Herpetosiphon gulosus: one gene and its partner. The protein of the gene in region 1 interacts with the protein of each later gene in a pairwise test. Links are inferred from orthologs where the notes say so. Each region holds a gene or a part of one and is shown on either strand. Other genes may lie near its edges. The genes, in order: dprA and recA.

Region 1 (11,720 bases):
GAGGTAGCACTCGGCGTAACAGTTTCGGTCGGGGTTGCAGTTGGTGGTGGACAATTGATCGTCGCGCCATCAATTTGGCCGCGAATTTCGCCACCAGGGAAACTATCGGTATGAATATTGACGTAGGTTTGGCCGGCCAAAATGTTGGCTTCTTGGTTCTCAGCGTAATTGAAGGTGCCAACTTTGGGTGAGCCAGTGCTCAAGCCAACTAAAACTCCAGCATTGCCGCCACGCGGCGCAAAACCGTGAATATGTGCAGCGGTTTCAGTGCCGCTCAAACCTTGGTAGCTCAGGTTATAGCTCAAAATGTTGTTGACGGTATCGACATCGACCGTGCCGCCGCCAGTTGCCTTGCTGCCGCTTGGTGGCACTTCTTGCGAGCCTTCCAAACTGACCATAAAGCGCAAACAGCTTGGCACTGCGGTTGCAGTTGGAATATCAGTTGGGGTAGCGGTTGCAGTTTCGGTGGCAGTCGGGGTTTCGGTTGGCGCAGGACAATTAATCGTCGCCCCATCAATTTGGCCACGAATTTCGCCACCAGGGAAACTATCGGTATGAATATTGACGTAGGTTTGGCCGGCCAAAATGCTGGCTTCTTGGTTCTCAGCGTAATTGAAGGTGCCAACTTTAGGCGAGCCAGTGCTCAAGCCAACTAAAACTCCTGCGTTTCCGCCACGTGGCGCAAAACCATGAATATGTGCAGCGGTTTCAGTGCCACTCAAACCTTGGTAGCTCAAGTTGTAGCTCAAAATATTGTTGACGGTATCGACATCGACCGTGCCACCACCAGTTGCCTTGCTGCTGCTGGGCGGCACTTCTTGCGAGCCTTCCAAGCTAACCATAAAGCGCAAGCAGCTTGGTGCTGCGGTTGGCGATGGGGTTTCGCTCGCCGTTACTGTCGCGGTTTCGGTAGGAGTTGGCGTGGCTTGGACTGCTCCAGGCACAACGATAATTCCACGAAACGCCGTGTTGACTCCAACTGGAACAATTGGAGTTAGAGCAGCAGCATTAATTGGTTGGTTATAAGCTGCGGTATCGGTCAATTTGCTAAGGCTATTAGTGCCACGAGTCAGGTACAAATCAACGCCGTTGGCTCCATTATCTTGGGCTGCGAGGTGAAATGCAGTGCTTGGTATGCTCCAAACACCTTGCAATGTCCAAGTTGTGCCATCGAACGAGAATTTGCGCAAGTTCGTGCCATCGTCGGCGACGTATAAGGTATCTACCCCAACTACACTTGGCTCACGATCTAAGAAAACGAAGCCATAGGGCGAAGTTGCACTAGCAATCGGCATAATCGTTTGGCCAGCAGTGGTTGGCAAGCCAGTGCCAATTTGAAAAATCCCACGTGATGTGGCTGATGATGATGAGAAGTAGAGATTACCACCATAGGTATGCACAACGCGGGTGTTGGTTGGGGTGATCAAGGTAGTGGTTGTGCCGATGCCATTCAGAAACCGCACTCCGCCTGGACTACCTGTCCCGGTTGCCCAAATATTGTCGCCATTACCTGTCGCGCCCCGAATATTGTTAGCACTATAGGAATCAGTAATCACATTGGTTGTATCAATCAGGCCGCTCAGGCTAACTTTAGCAACTACCCGATTGAAGACACTGCTTGATGATGCAGCAATTGCTCCAATCCCAACATCAGCATCATAACCTGCCAGCAGCAGATGTTGTCCATCGCCTGAAAGGCTGAGTGCGCCTTCCGAGGTTGCCGTACCCGACATAGTGACACGGCGGTTATTACCATTCAATGCGGTTGGCATGGGAACAGTTTGCACAAAATCGCCGTTGGTAGTGTACTCATCGAGAAATACTGCTGTGGAAACACTTGAAAGCGAACTGCTGCCGTTACCAACCCGTACTACCACCAAATTGCCGGGGCTAAAGCCACCACCGCCTTGAGTGGTGCGCGGGGCCGCTTGGGCTAAATTGAGGCCAACGACAAGGCTAAATAGCGAGAGCAATGTTACGAACGAGAACATGCGAGGTGTTCGAAACCGATTCAGCACACTGATACTCCTTACTCAAAGCCAACTTCAACTACTCCAAGCTTGTGACAACCATTGACACAGGCTTGAGTGATTCTTAAGCTGTATGATATGGGCAACTTGTGCAGATGCAAGAGCCAACTTTGTGTGAATATGAGGACAACCGCGATGGCATTAACGATTCCGGCTTTGTGGCAACCAGTGCTCGCCGACGAAACTAGCAAGCCATATTGGAACGATCTTGAGGCATTTGTCGCTGCTGAACGGGCTGAACAGCAGGTGTTTCCGCCAGAAGATCAAGTTTTTTCGGCCTTAGAATTAACATCGCCTGAGCAAACCAAGGTGCTGTTGTTGGGGCAAGATCCTTACCATGGCCCGGGTCAAGCCCATGGCCTATGTTTTTCGGTGCTGCCTGGAATCAAAGCGCCACCATCGCTCAAAAATATGTTCAAGGAACTCAAAACCGATCTTGGTTGTGTTGTGCCGAATAATGGCTATCTACTGCCATGGGCCAAACAAGGCATGTTGATGATCAATGCGGTGATGACGGTGCGGGCGCATACCGCCAACTCGCATAAAAATCGTGGCTGGGAGAAATTCACCGATGCGGTGATTCGCCAAGTCAATGCCAAACCTGAGCATGTGGTGTTTGTGTTGTGGGGAGCCTATGCCCAAAAGAAGGCTAGCTTAATCGATACGAGTCGCCATACGATTATTCAATCGGCGCATCCTTCGCCACTTTCGGCTGATAATGGCTTCTTTGGCAGCCGCCCGTTCTCCAAAATCAATGCAGCACTTGAGGCTCATGGCCAAAGCCCAATCGATTGGCAAATTTCAAATTTATAGGTATTTCTGCACCCCAACCCCTTTCAAGGGTAGGTTTTTAACAATGATTGGGTGGGATTTGTAGTCGATGTTCATGCCCTCACCCCTAGTCCCCTCACTCGCTTGGCGAGGGGAACCAGCCTATCATAACCATTGGATCTCCCCTCTCCCGCCGCAGTGGGAGAGGGGTCGGGGGTGAGGGAACGCAAGCAATCATCCAATGGAAGGAGTGGGGGTGAGGGATTTTAAGCTTGGCTAACGATTGAGGCGGTTGTGTAAAAAGAGCAAAATAATCATAAACAACATCAACGCCGTCAAACCAACAAACATCGGGAAGGCGAGGGCAAAATTACCACTGTATAAGCCCGTCACTGCTACCACAAAAAAAATCACCATCACAATGCCCGTAATGTACATGAACCGCCGTGGCCATGGTGATGGTTTGGGAGAACGCCGAGACATAACTGCCCCTTTCAAAAAATTGCCAACGCGGCATGGCTAGAGCCGTAATGCCGTGAGCTTATCGCGGATCTCCTCAATCATAAATGGTTTTGCCAGAAATTGGGTTGTACCAGTAGTACCAAATTGTTGGCTCACTTGTTGTTCATTATAGCCGCTCATAATGACCACGCGAATCTCGGGCTGAATCTGTTTGAGCACTGCTAGGGTGCTTTGGCCATCAAGGTCGGGCATGGTCAGGTCGAGAAAAACGCCCGCTATCTCTTGATGATGGTCGCGGAAGAGGCTAATGCCTCGATTGCCACCCTCGGCGAGTAAGGTTTCGTAGCCCAAACGGCGTAAAATCCGATCAATCACAATCCGCACATCAGGCTCGTCGTCGATCACCAGAATTTTGCCTGGGCCTGAATCGACTAAGGCTGGTTGTTCACTGGCTAGCTCGGTTTGTACTGCTGTCATAATTGGCAGATAAATTCCTATCGTCGTGCCCTGTTGAGGGCGACTCTTGACCGCGATGCCACCCCGATGGCCGCGCACAATCCCTAAAGTAACCGCTAAACCCAACCCGCGTCCAGTAAATTTGGTGGTGAAAAATGGATCGAACATGCGCGAGATCGTCGTATGATCCATGCCTAAGCCTTGGTCGCTAATTTCGATCGCGATATACTGGGCGGGCAAAAATGTGCCAGTGGTGTAGGTGTGGCCCTCGGGCGCTCCTTGCAAATCGCACAAACTGGTTGTAACCGTAAGCATCCCGCTGCTCGACGCTTCAAGCGCATTGATTAGCACATTGCTGATCGCTTGACGCAGATGTTGTTGATCGCCCTCAATTAGCGGCAAGTTATCCTCTAAGTTGCTCTGAATATGGCGTTGCTGGGTCAGGCTTGAGGGCAGCAAGCGAATTGAAGTTTGAACTAATTCGTTGATCATCAGACTGCGGCGTACATCAAGATTTTGGCCAGTGTAGGCAACCATTTGTTTGGTAATTTGGGCAGCGCGTTTGGCCGATTGCTCAATTTCGGCTAAAAGCGGACGCAGGTTGGCTTGCTCAGGTAGCTCGAGCATGGCCAAATGAGTATTGCCAAGAATTGACATAAAAACATTATTGAAATCGTGGGCAATCCCGCCAGCAAACACCCCAAGGCTTTCTAATTTTTGGGTTTCCGAGAAGTGTTGTTCAATTTCTAGGCGTTTTTGCTCGGCCTGCTTGCGTTCGCTAATATCACGAATAATCACTTGGACTGAATTTCGATGCTCAAATAAAATTGCTGAGGTTGAACATTCGCCATAAATTGGTGTGCCATCGCGGCGCAAAAAGGTCGTTTCAATAAAACTGGTGGGAATGGTGCTGGCATGGCGAATCAGCACATAAAAATCATCAGGATCTTGTGGGCGCAAGCCGCTCAGCACCGACTGGCTGAGCAATTCGCTACTGGTGGTTTGAGTTAACGTCAGCCCAGCCTGATTAGCATAGACAATTCGATCATCCTGCACCACAAACAGCGGCAAAGGCAGCATCTCAACAATATGGCGATATTCCTCGGAAATATCGATTAGTGTGCCAACCATGCGCAAGGCTTGGCCATTGGCATCGCGCAGCACATGGCCGCGATCCTGGACAAAGCGATAATGCTGATGTTGATCGAGAAAGCGATATTCAGCTGAAAAAATATCGCTATGCCCAGCAAAAATATCGGTAGTTCGTTGGATGAACAGCTCACGATCATCGGGGTGCAGATGTTCTTCCCACCAAGTTGGGCTGCTGGCAACCTCTGCGCTGGTATAGCCAAACACCGTCGTAAAACTCCGATTTACCACTGTAGTCTGTTGAATCATATCCCAATCGTAGATGCCACCATTCAGCACCGTTTGGGCCAATTCAAAGCGCTCGTTGAGCGAACGCAACTGCTGTTCGACCCGCCGACGTTCGGCCAGTTCAGTTTGGGCTGCGGTGTAGAGCATATGCTTCTCCAGTGCAAGCGAGGCAAAGCGGGCAAATTGTTGCACCATTTCAAGCATCGTAATGCTAATTTGAATCTGACTTGGCTCGTAGATAATCGCTAGTGCCCCAGCGACCGTTTGTTCACGCAATAATGGTAAAACCAACAGGCCATTACCAAAACCATCTTGCGGTGTAAATAAACGCTCACTCCAGGCGGTGTAATCATCAATAATTAATGGCTGGCCGCTGAGGCCGACCTTGCCAACCGCACCTTGGCCTAATTCGATGCGCTGAATCACGTTGATCGCCCCACGGCTCACGACAGATTCCATGGCTTGGCCATCGGCGCTGCGAATATACATCACACCATATTCGCTGCCGACCAAATCGGTTGCTTTCCACAAAATAATTTCGAGCAAATCGGGCAGGGCTGCCTGCTCGATCAGGGCCAACGTCACATCGTGAAGCGAGCCAAGGTAGGCATTTTGGCGCTGCATTTGGCGAATCGTCTGTTTATGGGCAGTTACGTCGTGAATTAAACAAAATAACGCTGGTTGCTGTTGATATTCAAAGGGAGTGATATAAACTTCAACATCACAGACCATTCCTGAACGTAAGCGATGGCGAAACTCATAGCGATTGCTGCCACCAAGCTCACCGTTGCGAATGGCGACCCGATGTTCTTTACTGGTCAATACATTTAAATCCCGAACATTGAGATTACTAAACTCGGTTTGGCTATAGCCATAAAAACGGCAAGCAGCAGCATTGGCCGCTAAAACCCGCCAAGTATCTGGCTCAACAATTAACTCAATCGCTTGAGTTTGTTGAAAAAATTGCAGATTACGCTGTTCGCTGGTGAGCAAGGCCTGCTTGGTAGCAGCGAGCTCAGCCTCTAAACGAGCGATAGTTTGGGTTAATTCAGCGAGCGTTGGTTGCTCCATAGTTGGTTGGAAGGACGTAGCGCTAAAACTATTCATAAACTCGGCCATGGTGGAAAAAAGCCATAATAGGTTCATTATACCGTGAAGCAGGTAGCTTTTGCTACCGCCCGCAATTCCTATTTGCTTTTGCTACCAACTCGACTGATGTATAATTAAAGCGTTACACATGTGTGGGAGTCTGCAATGGATGAACGTCATGCCTACATTGCCTTTAATCTCACTCCTGGTATAGGACCACAGCGGCTACAAGCTTTGATTAAGCATTGTGGCTCGGCTGTGGCAGCTTGGTCGGCCACGCTCGACGATTGGCGGGCGGCTGGTTTGGATCGTCGGAGCATTCAAGCCTTACAGCATGCGCAGCAGCATTTAGACCTTGAGGCCGAGCTACGCACGATTGCTGAACAAAACATCACGGTTGTGCTGCAAACCGACCCGGACTTTCCGGCCATGCTGCACACGATCGATCCTGTACCACCGTTGCTGTACATGCGTGGTTCGCTGATTGAAACTGATCGTTGGGCGGTGGCGATTGTCGGCACGCGTAACCCTACCCCCTACGGTCGTGAGGTTACCTATAAGTTTGCTGGCGAGCTAGCCCGCGCAGGATTGACGGTGGTTTCAGGGTTGGCTTTGGGGATTGATGCAATCGCCCATCGCACCGCATTAGATAACAACGGGCGCACCTTGGCGGTGCTTGGCAGTGGACTCCAACAGATTTACCCGTCGCAGCATCGCCAATTAGCTGCTGATGTAAGCCAACAGGGAGCCTTGCTTTCGGAGTATGCCCCGACGACCGAGCCATTGAGTGGCAATTTTCCTGCACGTAATCGCTTGATTAGCGGGCTAAGTTTGGCAACCATTGTGGTTGAAGCGGGCGAACGTAGTGGTGCATTAATTACTGCTCGCTTTGCGCTCGAACAAGGTCGTGATGTGTTTGCAGTGCCTGGCTCGATTCTCAGTCATAGCAGCGATGGGCCAAATCAATTAATCGTCGATGGTGCAACCCCCTTGCGTTCAATCGAGCAATTGCTGGAGCAGCTGAATCTGCATCAAGCTCAAGCCCAACAAACAGTGAGCAAGATTGTGCCCGAAACGCCAGCCGAGGCCTTGCTCTTGCCCCATTTGAGTGGTCAGCCCACCCATATCGACGAATTAGGGCGCTCGTGTGGGCTAGCGGCCCATGATCTGGCGGCAACCTTGGGCTTGATGGAACTCAAAGGCATGGTTCGCCATGTTGGTGGAATGCATTATGTGCTTGCTCGCGAAACGCCTGCACCCTATGATCTCTCATAACCTAGTAAGGAAATTTTTGTATGGCTTGGGAAAATGATGTTTTACGCTCGCTGAACGAGCAAGGTTGTCGTATGACTGGCCCACGGCGCTTGATTGTTCGCACGATTGCCAGCCGTCGCGAACCATTTACTGCCGAACAACTTGTGGTCGAATTGCCCGATGTTGGTCGGGCCACGATTTATCGCACCTTGGATATGCTGGCAGCAAGCCATTGGTTGGCTCGCATTCACCACGATGAAGGTGATCATGCTTATTTGCCAGCCCACCCCCATCAACATCAATTAGTTTGTACCCGTTGTGGCACTGCGGTTGCTTTTAATACCTGCGATCTCGATGGTATTTTGAACCAGCTTGGGAAATCGACAGGCTTTGTGATTCAAGGCCATGCCCTCGAAGCCTTTGGCCTGTGTGGTCAATGTCAACATAATCGCCCTGAACTGCGGCTAAACTCACGGCTAGGCTAAGGGTTTAGGGTCGATGGAAGGTAGCGCATATGCCCAAAGAATTAACCGTGCGAGTAAGTGCCCGCACAGTCGGCTGGACACTGCTGATTTTTTCAGGGGTCTGGATTACGATTCTGCTGAATCATGTGTTGGTGCTATTTTTTGTGGCGGTGCTGCTGGCAGTGGCAATTTCAGGGGTGGTGCAACGCTTTGAACAATTGCGCATCGCTCGTCCAGTTACAATTTTGGTGATTTACACGATCATCGTTGCCATGTTTATTAGTTTGGGCTTTGTGCTGGTGCCAATGGTCAATCAACAGGTGCGAATTTTGGCCCAGCAATTCCCTGATTTGGTGCGCCAACCAACCCAACAAGCCAGTGCTTGGCTAGCCCAGCAATTTCCAACCTTGCGTGAAACTTTGCCAACTGGCGATTTGGCTGGTCAAGCGGCGCATTATGCTGGCACGGTGGTTGGCGGGTTTAGCGGTGCAGCCTTCACCTTTGGCCGCACCTTGATGGGCGTGATTATTAATTTTATTGTGGTCTTGGTTTTAGCTTTTTTCCTGGTTAGCCGCGCCAATGTTGCCAGCAATTTTATCAAATTGATGATTCCGAGTCGCTTTCAAGAACGCTTAATCACGGTTACCAATGTGATTGGCCGCCGCCTTGGGCGCTGGGTTTGGGCGCAACTGACGGTCGCCACCTTCTATGCCGTTTGTTTTGGTATGGGCCTGTGGATGTTGGGTGTGCCCTATCCGGTTGCGCTAGGCGTGATCGGCGGCATGCTTGAGTTGATTCCCTATGTTGGCGGTTTTGTGGCCACAATTTTAACCATGTTGGTGGCTTTTACGGTGCAGCCAATGTTGGCAGTTTGGGTACTGGTGTTGCATTTGATCGTCGGTAATATTGAAGTACATGTGATTGCCCCCAAAGTCATGGGCCATGCCGTCGAAACTCATCCAGTGATCACGATTTTGGCCTTGTTTAGTGGCATCGAGCTTTTGGGGATTATCGGTGGGGTGATTGCCATTCCTTTGGCGGTGGTTGGCCAAGCTTTAGTTGAAGAGTTTTGGATCAAACGAATTCGTGAAGCCCAACCTACTGCGGAGCCGCTAGCTGCTCGGTCTGAAGCTTCAATCGTGCGCCGAACCCAATTGCGTCGCCGCCCCGCCTTGCGCAAACGTCAGGGTGTTTAATCATTAATTTTCAAGCGGATGGCTAAATAGCTATTTAGTCGGGAACAAATTGAACATTCGTAACGTTGATGCTATAGAAACGTCGCGACAATCCAACATTTGACCCATTCCGCGAAAGGAAATTGGTATGTTAACCCAAATTCGTTCACGCAAACGTTTATTGGCGATTGGCGCTGCTGTCTTGGTGGTCTTTTTAGTCGCTACAAATTTATTTAATGGTTCGGGTAATTCTGTAGGAAACAGACTTGTAACTGTTGGAAGTGCTTTAGATCAAGCTACAATGGCTACAGCTGCGCCAGCCCCAGAGCTGTATCGACAAACAACTACCGATGGTTTAATGGCTGAATCTGATATTGCTGCGGCTCCGGCACTTGGTGGGGCTGCACCAGCCGATGCAGAAAATTCACAAGAACCGAGTGCCGCTCCCAACCAAGCCACCGAGCGTTTGGTGATTAAAAATGCTGATGTTGAAGCCTTAATCGAGTATAAGCAAATGCGTTTGGCCAGTACCCAAATTGAAAATATGGTGCTACGTTTGGGCGGCTACATTGTCGCGACCGATGATGCCAGCAGCAATGATGAAGATCAAGCCTATATTTCGCTGGCCTTTCGGGTTCCGGCTGCCCAATTTGAAAAAGCCTTGAATGCCTTTGAAGAAAATAAACTTGAAGTTGTGCGCCGCGAAGTATCTGGCCAAGATGTAACCGAAGAATTTGTTGATAATCAATCGCGCTTAGCCAACTTAGAAGCCACCGCTGCCCGCATTCGTGAATTGCTGGCCAAAGCCGAAACGATCGCCGATACGATTCAAATCAACGAAACATTAATGCAATACGAAAGCCAAATCGAAGTGATCAAAGGTCGCCAAAAATATCTGAGCGATAGTGCTTCGATGAGCATGATTACCTTGTTGATTCGGCCAAAAAGCGCTGATTACAGCATGTTTGCGAAGATTGATATTGGCCAAAATATCCGCAATGCTTTGGCTAAAGCCGAACGGCCAGGCTGGACACCGCTCGCCGCCGCAACTGGCGCTTGGGACGATGTATTGGAAATTGGCAAAGATGTTGCTGAAACTTTGGTCGTTTGGGCGGTTTGGATTCCAATTTGGTTGCCGTTGGTCTTGGCCGCATGGTTTGGCTGGCGCAAATGGCGTAAATATAGCCAAAGCCAAAATCCCCCACTCACTAATCAAAATCCCCCAGTTAATCAACCCTAAATTGTGGTACCATTTTGGCAACGCCATCGCAGGGCTAAGAGCTAGTGCTCTTGGCCCTTTGTGTTGGGAGGCTTAAATGTTGCTCGATTTACATTGTCACACAATTGCGACACCGCATCATTCGCATTGGACTCCAAACGGATTAATTGAAGCGGCCCAAGCGGCTGGCATTCAGGTTATTGGCATCGCCGACCACAATACTACCAGCCAAGTGACGGCTTTTGCTGAGGCAGCCCAAGTAGCGGGCTTGGATTTTATCGGCGGAGTTGAATTCGATAGCGCCTTCAACGGCAAGCTTTGGCATACCTTGGTCTATGGTGCAAACCCCAACGATCCTGGGATTTTGGGTTTGTGCGAGGCGGTGGTCAGCCGCAACCATGCTGATGCGCAACGCCTGCTAGAGCAAACGCGTAGTGGAGGCCACGATCTCCCAAGCCTAGCCCAAATTGCCGTCGATCGACCTGCTAATTTGGCCGATGTGGCCCATGCCTTGGTGCGCGATGGTATTTGGCCCAGCCAAACTGGCGTTGATCCTGAATCGGCGGGCATGGCTTATTTACTAACCAACCAGCCTGCGGCCTATAATCCCTTGAGTGTTGCTGAGATTGTGGAAGTCGCCCATGCTGCTGGCGGGGTGGCGATTTTAGCCCATCCTGGGCGTGAAAAAAGTGTTTATGCCATCCCAGCAACTGCCGCCGATTTTGCAGAGTTGGCGGCGATTGGGCTTGATGGCATTGAGGTTTATTATCCAATGCATAGCCCTGAACAAGTGGCATTTTTCGAGCAGCAGGCAGCGCTGCATGGCTTTTTGATTAGCGCTGGCGGCGATTCGCATGGCCCGCGTGATCCTTTCAGCCCGCAGCCAGCCGCACGCTGTCGCGATCTTTTGGCTCGCTTTGGAATTGATGTGCTATGAGCGTGATTGTCTGTTTTATTGATGGCGTTGGCTTGTTGCCGCACGCCGCCGCGCCATGGACGACCGCCCATCTACCAACATTGATAAATTTGCTAGGCCAATTGCCCCATAGCAATTTGCAGATTGATCAGCCCAATCTCTATTTTCGGGCGATTGATGCGACCTTGGGGGTTGAAGGCTTACCGCAAAGTGGCACAGGCCATACTAGTTTGTGGACAGGCGTGAATGCTTCGGCCTTGTTGGGACGGCATTATCCAGCCTATCCTGCACCATCGCAACGCCCGATGATCGCCGAACAAAGTTTGTTTGCCAAAGTTCAGCAACTTGGCTGCACCAGTCTGATCGCCACTGTCCATCGTGATCACTATTGGGATCTCGTGGTCAAACGTGAGCAACGCGCGACTGCCGCTGCCCTCGCCGCTCAAGTGGTCGATTTGGCCTTGCCTGCCACGCCCGAATGGCTAGCTGGTCAAGCGGTGACCTGGG
Region 2 (11,638 bases), on another replicon or contig:
TTATTGACCACCACTCTTGAATTGCTCGATCGCGAGGATCGACCTGAATATATTATCGTCGAGGCTAGTGGCGTTTCCGACCCAGTTTCGGTAGCCTTGACCTTCCGTTTGCCAGCCCTGCGCTCGTTGATCAATCTCGATTCAATTGTGGCGGTGGTTGATGCTGAGAGTATTCACCAACAACGCGAACAATTGATTCAGGTGGTCGATCAAATTACCGCTGCCGATCTTGTGGTGATTAATAAAATCGATTTGGTTGATGCTGAGCAGCAGCAACGAGTGATCGCTTGGATTCAGACAATTGTGCCACGGGCACGAATTTTGACCGCTGAATATGGCGAGGTTCCAGTTGATTTGCTGCTGGGCGTAGGCCAATATCGCATCGATTTGCAGGCTGAAGCTCATCCCACCCAGCATCAACATAGCGAAGAATGGCAAACCTGGAATTACCAAACAGAGCAGCCTTTTACCATGAGCAACCTACAACAAGCCTTTCAGCAATTGCCAACTTCAATTTTTCGGGCCAAAGGCATTGTGTATTTGGCCGAAGCACCTGAACGGCGAGCAATTGTCCAATTGGCGGGCAAACGCGCTAGTTTGCGGCTCGGCGAACCATGGGGAGCAACCACTCCGTACAGCCAAATTGTGGTGATTGGCCGTAGCAATAGCTTTGATTCAGCTGAAGTAACTGCACAATTCGATGCTTGTTTGGCAGATGTCGAGCAAGCGCCACGCGAAGAAATTTTGACCGTGGCCGAATGGCGGCGCAAATACCAAGCCTAATTGTAAAACTAATAGATTTAGTCTTGACAAACACCCTAAAAACTAATAATATTAGTCTTATAAACTAATTAAATTAGTCTTGAGGTGAATGATGCCAAATATCAGTTTGGTTAAACGCTTATTGCATGCTGAAGGCTTGGGTTTATTGCTAATTGCAGTATTGGGCTATCGTTGGCAAGGCTTTAGTTGGTGGCAATTTGGTTTGGCCTTGTTTGTGCCTGATATCGTGATGCTTGGCTATTTGTGGGGGCCAAAGGTTGGCAGCATTTGCTATAATTTCGGCCATATTACGCTTTGGCCATTGAGCTTTTTGGCCTTTGGAGTGCTGAACGATTGGCAAGTCGGCCTGCAAATTGGCTTGATCTGGTTAGCACATATTGGGCTTGATCGCATGCTTGGCTATGGGCTAAAATACCCAACTCAATTCAAAGATACCCATTTGGGGCGAGTTTAGAGGAGCAGTAATGGCCTACCCAGCCCAAACCGATTATCCAACGATTATTCGTACCGCCCAAACCTTGATTGAACGCGATGGGGTCGAACAATTGGCCTTAGCCAGCCTTGCCAGCGAGTTGGGCATCAAAGCTCCATCGCTATATCGCTATGTAGCCAACAAAAATGCTCTGCTCAAAGGTGTGGTTACCGTCACAATTCAACAACTATTTGCGGCGTATGATCAAGCGTTAGCCAATAGCCCAAATGATGCGCAAAACCAGTTGTTAGCAATTAGCCATGGGCATCGCCAATTTGCTCATGGGCAGCCCAAAAATTATGCTTTAGCCCTAACTGCTGCTAGCCCTGAACAACGGGCTGATCCGGCGTTGTTGGTTGAAATGGTATTGCCAATTCAGGCAATCATGGCCCAAATTAGCGGTGAAGCAGCCTCGTTGGCAGCTTTGCGCGGCTTGTTAGGGCTGATTCATGGCTTTGTGCTGCTCGAACTCAATCAACAACTCCAGCGTGGCGGCGATTTAAGCAGCACCTTCGATTTGGCCGTGCGCAGCTATTTGGCTGGTGTCGCCAATTTGAATGCCGATTAGAGCATCGTCAGCAAAAGCACCAGTAGCATAATCAAGCCAAATAAAATAATGAATAAGTGAGCATGACTATAAAAAGCATTGATTGTAGCAGATCCAGCGAGTTTGCTATGATCCGACAGATTCTTACGGGTGCGATTGCGCTCCAGATCCTGCTCAGTTAGTTGAATATCGTTGGCAGTTACGCGGCGGCGCTTCAAATATGCCCCAATTTCCTCGCTCGAAACCTGTTCGGAAAGCTGTTGGGCAACATCAACCAAGGCTTCTGGCTCACGTTCTGGAGCCAAATTGCGCTCGGTCGTTGGCTGGTGGCGCATTTTGTTTTGAGGAATACTTCCTTGGCGCACTTCATTTCTGAGCGAACGCAATTCACTGCGTAATGCGAAAACTTCGCGCTCCAAGGTTGTAACTCGATTGCGAATATCAATATCAATCATCTAAAACCCCCTAATCTATTAACATCAAACCTAGGTACGTTGCAGGGCCGCGTGGAGTTGCTATAATGCCCGCAGCAACGACGCTGATGAGCAATGGTGCTAATTCAGATACATTCCCACTGCGGAGGCTTTTGGTATGAAGAAGATTCCTGTTGGTGTGCTAGGCGCAACAGGGATGGTTGGACAACGCTTTTTGAGTTTGTTGATCGATCACCCCTATTTTGAAGTAACGCTAGTTGCCGCTTCGGAGCGTTCGGCTGGTAAGACCTTGTCCGAAGCTGGCCGCTGGATGATCGGCGGCGAAATGCCTAGCCAATTTGCCAAGATGACCGTCCAGCCCGTTGATCAGGTTGGCGATGTTGGCTTAGTGTTCAGTGCCTTGCCCAGTGATGCTGCTGGCCCGACCGAAATTGCTTGGGCCAAATCAGGCGCGTTGGTTTTTTCAAATGCTGGCGCACATCGCCGCGATCCACTTGTGCCGCTGTTAGTGCCCGAAGTCAACCCTGACCATGTGAATTTGTTGGAACTGCAACGCCAACATTATGGTTGGAGTGGCGGGATTTTGACCAACCCCAACTGTACAACCACCCACGCTGTGTTGCCAATGCGAGCTTTGCACGATGCCTTTGGCCTCACCAAGGTTTTGCTGGTGAGTATGCAAGCAATTTCAGGCGCAGGCTATCCAGGCGTGCCAAGCCTCGATATTATTGATAATGTTGTGCCGTTGATCAAAGGTGAAGAAGAAAAAGTTGAGTGGGAGCCACGCAAGCTTTTGGGCACACTTGGCGCTCAGGGCGTGGAAGAAGCCCAGATCACGATTAGCGCTCATTGTAATCGGGTGGCGGTTATCGATGGGCATACCGAGTGTTTATCGTTGGCCTTTGAGCGCCCGCCCGGCGATGAAGCCGAATTGATCGCGGCCTTGCGTGAGTTTAAGGCCGAACCACAAACGCTCAATTTGCCAAGCGCTCCAACCCACCCAATTTTGGTAACTGAATTGGCCGATGGCCCACAGCCACGCCGTGATCGCGATGCCGAACGCGGCATGGCTACCACCGTTGGGCGCGTTCGCCGTTGCCCAATTCTTGATTACAAATTAGTTTTGCTGGGACACAACACCTTGCGCGGAGCCGCTGGGGGTTCGTTGCTCAATGCCGAATTAATGGTTGCTAAGGGCTTGATCAAGGCTTAAAAAGCGCTGCGCACAGAACCAATGGTGCGGAATTCTGTGCGCAGTTGCCGTTAAATAGTATTGATCACCACGATGATCAACCCAATAACCATAAATACGCCACCAACTGAGCGAAACGTTTGGTGTAACCGTTGGGTAAACACCGCATCTGTGCCTCGGCGGGTATCGCTATAAAACCATTGCTCGCGAAATTGGCGCGAAACCAATAAAATGCCACCAAAGAGGATTAATAACACTGCAAAGAGAACCATCAACACACCCCTCATAAAACTGGATATCTAGCTGTATCGTATCACATCAAGCTTAATTAATCATTGAGTGATTTAGGCTATAAATCTAAGAATTTGATTAATATTCTATAGCTCATTAGTCATCAAGCTGATAGTACCAAATCCTCACACGAGCCTCGATACTAGTAATACTGCAAACTAGCACTATTTGTTCCAATGGCCTAAAACAAAAAAAGCCCCCCGTAGGTGAGCTTTGTTATTGAAACCAACCATTGCGAGAAGCCCTAAAACTTAACTTTGGTGAGCTTCGCGTTTTTCGTGATTGAATAATGGGGCTAGCGTCGTCGCCACCAACGTTGCTTTTGCGGCTGGATGAAATAGGGTTCAGCCAGAGGGATCTGGGCATCAGACAGCAGCAAATGGGGCAATTCTTCGACCATCCGTCGCGCCCGATGTTCACCAACCAATTGGGTTGCCACCTGAAAGGCCTCGCGCATAGCGGGAGCACGCGCACCAGTGGGCGCATGGGCATCGCTAGCAATAATTTGGGCCAAATTATGATAAACCATTTGAGTTGTGATATCTTGCAAGCGCTGACCGTGCCAACCAACCAAACTAGCAGCGGTTATTTGAACGACTACGCCACGCTCAATTAATGGGATCAACAGATTAGGATTATCTTGAAAGACACGAGTACGTTCGGGGTGGGCTAGAATGACCCGATGGCCTGCTAGTTGTAAATCAAAAATCGAACGTTGCAGATGTTCAATCACAATATGCGCGGGAGTTTCTAATAAAACAGCGCGACTCGTGCCATAGCCCAAGAGATCACCTTGACGCAAACGTTCGGTCAAATCGCTGGCAACCACCATTTCAGTGCCTAAAACGACTTGTAAGCCTAATTTGGCGCGTTGCAAATATTCGCGCAGTTGCACCACCAAATCGCGCAAGCGTGATGGCAGATAGATCCGCGATTGCGAAGAACCAGGCCCGTGTGGAGTAGCGGCAACACAGGTCACACCTTCGGCAACTAAGGCGCGGGCAATTGCTAACGAACCACTCCAATCGGCAGGGCCATCATCAATACCAGGCAGAATATGACAGTGTAAATCGTACATAGGGTGCGCCTTGTTTTAGTTTCAAACAGACCAAGCAAGTATACCACTATGCCATCGCCCCACAGGAGTGATTTAGGGGGGACGATACGGAGTAGTAATTAACAAAATTAAGTTAATCTCTATAGGTGATGGATTATACCGCTATAGGCTTAAAAGTCAAAGGATTATGTTTGGTTAAAGCAAAAGTACTAGCCAAACTAGGAAAAAAAGCCTTGTACTTGACGAACAAGTGTGCTATACTGGCTTGCAGTGGCGACGTGCAAGTCTGTCGCACTTTTTCGTAAGCAAGAGTATCTACAAGGAGTCCGAGTAATGGCAATCTCACCCGAAAAAGAAAAGGCTCTGGCCGCCGCCCTCAGTCAGATTGATCGCCAATTTGGTAAAGGCGCAATTATGCGTATGAGCGATCAACGCTTATCGATCGAAGCAATTCCAACTGGCTCAATCGCGCTCGATTTGGCGCTTGGGGTTGGCGGGATTCCCCGGGGTCGGGTGATTGAAATTTATGGTCCAGAAAGCTCAGGGAAAACCACCCTGACCCAACATATTGTGGCCGAAACCCAAAAAATGGGTGGCGTTGCGGCCTTTATCGATGCTGAACATGCTTTTGATCCCGTTTATGCCGCCAATTGTGGGGTCAACGTTGAAGACTTGTTGGTCTCACAACCTGACACTGGCGAGCAAGCGCTTGAAATTTGCGAAACCTTGGTGCGCTCAGGCGCAATCGATGTGATTGTGGTTGACTCGGTAGCAGCGCTCGTACCACGCGCCGAAATTGAAGGCGACATGGGCGATTCACACGTTGGTTTGCAAGCCCGTTTGATGTCGCAAGCCTTGCGCAAGCTCTCGGGCGCTGTCTCCAAATCACGCACTGCTTTGATTTTCATCAACCAATTGCGGATGAAAATCGGTGTGATGTTTGGTAACCCTGAAACCACCACTGGCGGCAATGCACTCAAATTCTATGCCTCGGTGCGTTTAGATATTCGCAAAGTTGAAAGTATCAAGCAAGGTCAAGATGTGACTGGCGCTCGTGCACGGGTCAAAGTTGTTAAAAATAAAGTTGCACCACCTTTCCGCCAAGCTGAGTTCGATATTATGTATAACGAAGGCATCTCGCGCGAAGGCAATATCGTTGATGTTGGTGTGACCATGGAAATTCTGCGCAAGAGCGGGGCTTGGTTCTACCTTGGCGATGATCGCTTGGGCCAAGGCCGCGAAAATGCTAAACAATTCCTCAAAGATAATCCAGCTTTAGCCGATGAAATCGAAAAGATGATTCGGGCGGCTTCACCAGGTGCGCCTACCGCCAAGGTTATTGTTGGGGCGGCGGCTGCCAACGGTGCTGCGCCTGCCGATGATGGCGATGGGATTTTCGACGACGAATAGTCAGTGTTATTAATTGATTAAAGAGGGCGTAGCACACCAATGCTACGCCTTTTTGTTTGAGGAATTGCCATGCCAACAGGAACCATCACCATGCTCGAAATTCAACAGCGCGATCATGAACGGGTCAATTTGTATATCGATTCGGTGTTTGCCTTGGGTATTAGCTTGCGCACATTGGAACAGCAAGGGTTATACAAAGGCAAGGTGCTGAGTGAAGCCGATTGGCAAGCCATCGCCAAGGCTGAAGAGATCGATAAAGCCTACAATGCCGCCTTAGTTTTTCTGGCGGCTCGGCCACGCTCTAGCCAAGAAATTCGCACGCGCTTGCGCCAACGTGAATTTCCTAATGAACATATCGATTTGGCAATTGAAAAATTGGCTCAACTTGGCTTGGTTAATGATGAGGCTTTTGCACGGTTTTGGGTCGAAAATCGCCAACAGCATCGGCCTAAGGGAGCCAGAGTAATTCAAGCAGAGCTGAGTCAAAAAGGGGTCAAACGCGAATTAATTAGCGAAGTGTTGAATGAATTAACTGATCAGAATGAAGAACAAGCACGAGCTTTCACCGTTGCGCGTACTGCCTTGCGGCGCTATGCCAACGAACCAACTAAAATGGCGTTTAGCCGCAAAATGGCGGGCTTACTGCAACGGCGCGGTTTTGGCTTCGACACAATCAAACCTGTGCTTGATCAACTTTGGCAAGAGCTGCAATCAAATAGCGAATCGGATGAAACTGAAACGGACGACATTGATTAAGCTGCTCGCCGCACATGGGTTTGGAGCAGTGACTGAATGGCTTTTTCGAGCGTCAGATAATTTTTTACCAAATTTGCTTGCATATCAAGCGAAACTAAGGCTGTGGCAACTTCAGGACGCAAGCCAACCAAAATTGTTTTTGTGCCAAGCAATTGGCCAGTTTTGGCAATTTGAATAATTGTTTCGGCTACAACTCGATCAATTAATGAAACTCCCGTAATATCCAAAATGATCGTATGGGCACTCGAACGTTCGATTGCTGCAAAAATATCGTGGCGTAAAGTTTGTGCATGCTCAGCGGTCATTTCGCCAATCAAGGGCGCAATTAACACCCGTGGCAAAACTGGAATAACTGGAATATTTAATTGAGCCACAATCGTTTGACTGGTTTGTAATTCGTTGAGAGCTTTCTGGAGAATTTTCTCACGTTGTGCTAAATCATTCAGTGCTTGTTGGAGTCGCTGGTTGCGTTCGGTAACTTTTTGCTCTAATAGATGCTGTAATTGCTGTGATTCATCTTCACGCTGGAGTAAATTGTAAATCTCCATGTGCAAGCTACTGCCAAATCGTTCAACTAATAAGGCTTGGCTGACAATTGCAATCGTCATCGTCACAAAAATAACCCAAAAATTTTCGATCATATCGATTGGTTGTAAAATGCCAGCCGATTCAAGTATACCAATTGAAGCTACAATTACAATTGAGGTAATTGCATTCAAAATCAAGACTTTTCGATTATTCAGTAGCGCACTGATAATTAAAGGAATCGTAAAAAAGACAAAACCATAGGTGCTATTTTCACGTAAAATCCCAACGACCGCATAGCCTATCAGTAACATCAATTGAATGCTAGCACTCACAATCATTGCCGCTCGTTGCAAATGATTACGGCGTAGCTGCTGGAGCGCAATCGCCGCACCGATGCCCATGGTTGAATAAGCACCCATCGCCATGAGCAGTTGTTTGAAGGTATCGGGGGTGGCAGGAAAAATCAAAAAAATAACCGCTGAACTGAGCACTCCAACGATCGCAATTCCAAATAAACCCAGCACAATCGCTTGGAATGCACGGGATTGGCGGCGTTCAATCAGGTTGGTTTGTGGTAATTGGGCAAACCATAAGCGCCAGCGGCTCAGCATAACCTGTTCCTCTTTGGTACTAATTCAATTCCAGCCGTTGATTAATCAGCGATAAAACTGCTTGTTCAAGATTTGCAAAGGTCTGAATTGCTGGGAAATTGATGTGGAGTGCGATCAGCGTTTCGGCAACTTCGGGCCGTAAACCGACCAAAATAGTGCGAACCTCAAGAAAACGCACAGTTCCAGCGATATGTAGCAAAGCCTTACCAATAAAGGTATCGATGGTGGTTACGCCAGTTACATCAAGAATGATTGTATGGGCTTTGTTGGCTTCAATTGCATTGAAAATGTTTTCAGCAAAAGCTTCAGCGCGTTCGCCCGAAACCTCGCCAACCAAGGGAATAACCAAAATTCGTGGCAAAATTGGCAAGACTGGGGTGCTGAGCTGGGTAAAAATCTGTTTGCTATGTTGCAATGTAGCTAAGGTATGCTGTAAATCAAGCTCGCGTTGTTCAAGCTCGGCCAGCGCTTGACTCAGGCTAGTGGTTCGCTCGTTAACCGTGATTTCCAATGAATCGCGTAATTGGTTCAGTTTAGCATCACGCTCTAAGGCTTCGTGCAAGGTGTGGCGTAGGTTGCTACCAAAGCGATCAACAATCACTGCCTGAAGAATTGTTAGCAAGCTAAATGTACCAACAATTGCTTGAAGATTAATTGGCAACAACAATTTACCCGCTAAGCCACGCGATTCTGCCAAACCGATTAGCAGAAAAATCGTCAGCGATAGGCTGGTCATAGCTAAAACAACTCGCCGATTGCTCAACAACCCAGCTAAGACAATTGGCATCGAGAATGAAACTAGTGTAAAGCCAACCGCTTGGGTATACACACCAATTGCCCAAAATGAAATCAACAATTGGATGAGAAAATTGCTGAGTAAAATCAAAATTGCTTGTTGCAGGGCATTAAAGCGAATCCGCCATAGCACCAACAACGAACTCAAGCCCATCACACCATAGCAAACCGCTGCCAACAGCATTTGATTCGAGGAGCCGCTAGTAATGGGTGCGGTAATAACTCCAATCGCCGAAACTAGGATTAGCGTGAGTACCATATGTTGTAGCAACATGGCTTGGCGACGTTCGACCACATGTTGTTGGGGCAAACGTTGAAGCCAGGCTTGCAAGCGCATAACCATAGAGGGGATTCCTTAGCTATCTAGATTCGCTTTATTATCCCCCCTTTGTCAATTATTTGCCTTGTTGTTCGTCCTGTTTTAAGTACCCCGTAGAGGGGATATTCGGGTTAGGCTGATCGCAGTGCAAGCGGCGCATTCAGCCCATTACTAATCTTCGGGGTTTGCTGAATGCCCGCTAGATCGCTAGCATCGAGCACGGCATTATAGGTTGCTTCAAATAGGGCTTGAATATCAGTAGTTTGGCCAGCGGCGATTTGCTCGACCAACTTGGCTGTGAATAACGAGTTTGGCTCACCAGGCAAAATGTAGGATTGTTCGCTATCTTGGCAGCCAGCCAAAAGCACTTGATTGGCAGGAATTGGATCGCCACCAGCGCTAGCAGGAATCGTGGCATTGCCAATAATTTGCTTAACCAAGCCTGCTGGTAATTCTTTGGCGATCAAGCCTGCTGGAGCCATCGCGCCTGTGCCACTATGGCAAGCGTCGAGCACCACCAATAACGGGGCTTTTTCACGAATTGGGGTCAGCCAAACGCGTAATTCATCATCGCGCACAAAACTGCCTACACCTTGCTCCAAGCCACATTCATACGGACACAAAAACTCCTCTTTACCATCGCTCTCGTCACCATTATCGTCGTCGAAGCTGGCTCCATGGCCTGAATAATAGACAATCGCCAGATCATCAACGGAGACTTCGCCCGCCAACCATTCCAAGGTCGCCTGAATATTGGCTTTGGTGGCTTGATCATCAAACAAGACTCGCTCAAGTAAGGGCTGAGTGCTCAAGGGTCGCAGCGCATTCAAAAAAACTTGGGCATCATCACGGCAGGTTGGCAACGGTGGAATCGCCGGATTGGCATAGACACTAACTCCAATTGCCACGACCAGCAAACGATTTGGCATAGATTGCTCCTTCTAGCGTTTTCCAATCGGAATAAAAGCGGCCCAATAAAATGGATGGACTAAATGCGGTTTATCAGGCTGGGCCAGCATTTTTTGCTTAGCCTTGGTCAAGATTTCGGCTTTATCAGCGCTTGGTTGTTGGCTCAGCAACTCAAAATAAGCCTCAACTAAATCCATGGTTGCCAACACATCAACCGACCACAAACTAGCAATAATTGTCGGACTACCGCGAAACATCAAGGCGCGAGTCAGACCATTGATGCCCTCGCCACGTGAAATTAGGCCCAAACCACCTTGGCATGCTGCCAAAAAAATCAATTCGGTATTGGGCATGCGTAATTCAAAAAGGTCATGAATGCCCAAAAATCCATCTTGCCCGCTCTGATCGCTACTGCAATCAGGCGCTGCCAAATTAAACACCAAGCCCGAAAATTGCGGATATTTATCGTTGAACACGCCATGGCCTGCAAAAATGATGTAGCGAATGGCCTGCTCAGTCAAAATTCGCTTGAAATTAGCTTCGTTGGATTGAAATTCAGCTTGATAGGGCGTGTGATCTGCTTGCCAAGCGGTTAGTTGCAAGGTGGTTCCATGCTCAGCCAAATCGCCTAATACCTTACTGAGCACACTAGTTTGGCTCAAATCGTTGTAGCTAATCAGCAATTCTTGGGCGTAAATATGGCCTGGATAGACGCTGGGCACATTGGTTTGGTAGTTGATGTTGTAAACGCCTAGCGCCAAATTTGGCGCTGGCGTTGCTGTTTGTTGCTGAAGTTGCAGCCAAAGGCTAATCGATTGGGCAGTGGAAATTGTGGCGTGATTCAGCCAATAAAATGGCACAAGATCACGGCAAATTTGCTCAGGCGTAGCTTGGTTAGGGGCTTTTTGGCGATAGGTCGCTGGATCAAGCGGCTGTTGATTGGCATCAACGGGATCATCAAAAAACAGTAAATCAAAGGGCAAATAATACAAAATTCCATCTGGAATGATGATTAATTGTTTGCCGCGCAGTTGCTCTTTTTGCCCCGCTGCCCATAGTGGCCCAAGCAAACACTCAACGACATGGCGATTGGCTCGAACAAATTCTTGCCAACGAGCAGCCCCACGCTGAGCATACCAAATCAAGCGGGCCACAGCATATTCAATTTTGGCGCGGCAGGCTAGCTCAAATGCTTGTAGCTGCTGACCATTGGCATACAGCAAATAGCTCCATTCGCTGCCAATCGTAAAGCTCAAAATCACCGTGTTGGGTCGTTCGGTCAAGGCTGTTTGCAAGCTTGGCCAGGTTACTAGCTGCGGCTGGAGTTCTTGATTTTGGCTTTCCAAGGCTTGGGCAATGCTGCTTTGAAGTGCTTGCCAATCGGCAAATGCGGCACGCTGATCGTTCAATAATTTAACTAGATCATCGCCAGCGGGCTGTTGCATCGCCAAGCGAATCGCCATACTTCGCGCGGCCAACGCGGCGGCCAGGGCTAGTCGTTGCTGCTTTAACTCAGGGCTAAGTTCACGCTCAC

Evidence for each region.
Region 2: the proteins of dprA (region 1) and recA interact in binary tests that used the Bacillus subtilis proteins (3 or more experiments, as listed by UniProt). The link is inferred for Herpetosiphon gulosus from one-to-one orthologs.

The regions. Positions count from the first base shown.
Region 1 is NZ_BAABRU010000010.1:107,383-119,102, forward strand. The notes cover bases 5,412-8,405. They hold dprA (DNA-processing protein DprA), read left to right. Parts: upstream 5,412-6,350; coding sequence 6,351-7,460; downstream 7,461-8,405. Other genes in these bases: ABEB26_RS14785 (PAS domain S-box protein), read right to left, coding at 5,412-6,215; ABEB26_RS14795 (Fur family transcriptional regulator), read left to right, coding at 7,481-7,924; ABEB26_RS14800 (AI-2E family transporter), read left to right, coding at 7,954-8,405. Also shown: ABEB26_RS14770 (CHRD domain-containing protein), read right to left, coding at 1-2,018; ung (uracil-DNA glycosylase), read left to right, coding at 2,166-2,843; ABEB26_RS14780 (hypothetical protein), read right to left, coding at 3,078-3,284; more of ABEB26_RS14785, read right to left, coding at 3,321-5,411; more of ABEB26_RS14800, read left to right, coding at 8,406-9,099; ABEB26_RS14805 (DUF4349 domain-containing protein), read left to right, coding at 9,227-10,318; ABEB26_RS14810 (PHP domain-containing protein), read left to right, coding at 10,395-11,234; ABEB26_RS14815 (hypothetical protein), read left to right, coding at 11,231-11,720. UniProt on the Bacillus subtilis protein: Protein that helps load RecA onto ssDNA during transformation. Binds cooperatively to circular ssDNA, is able to bridge different segments of DNA. Favors the loading of RecA onto SsbA- or SsbB-coated ssDNA and formation of RecA-DNA filaments.
Region 2 is NZ_BAABRU010000027.1:10,747-22,384, reverse strand. What follows is about bases 4,236-7,147. They hold recA (recombinase RecA), read left to right. Parts: upstream 4,236-5,109; coding sequence 5,110-6,186; downstream 6,187-7,147. Other genes in these bases: ABEB26_RS23400 (STAS domain-containing protein), read right to left, coding at 6,939-7,147; ABEB26_RS23405 (RecX family transcriptional regulator), read left to right, coding at 6,256-6,942; ABEB26_RS23415 (tyrosine-protein phosphatase), read right to left, coding at 4,236-4,797. Outside these bases: ABEB26_RS23445 (CobW family GTP-binding protein), read left to right, coding at 1-783; ABEB26_RS23440 (DUF4260 domain-containing protein), read left to right, coding at 875-1,237; ABEB26_RS23435 (TetR/AcrR family transcriptional regulator), read left to right, coding at 1,248-1,823; ABEB26_RS23430 (hypothetical protein), read right to left, coding at 1,820-2,257; asd (aspartate-semialdehyde dehydrogenase), read left to right, coding at 2,394-3,449; ABEB26_RS23420 (hypothetical protein), read right to left, coding at 3,500-3,700; more of ABEB26_RS23415, read right to left, coding at 4,015-4,235; more of ABEB26_RS23400, read right to left, coding at 7,148-8,081; ABEB26_RS23395 (STAS domain-containing protein), read right to left, coding at 8,101-9,219; ABEB26_RS23390 (caspase family protein), read right to left, coding at 9,327-10,124; ABEB26_RS23385 (CHAT domain-containing protein), read right to left, coding at 10,137-11,638. UniProt on the Bacillus subtilis protein: Multifunctional protein involved in homologous recombination, DNA repair and competence.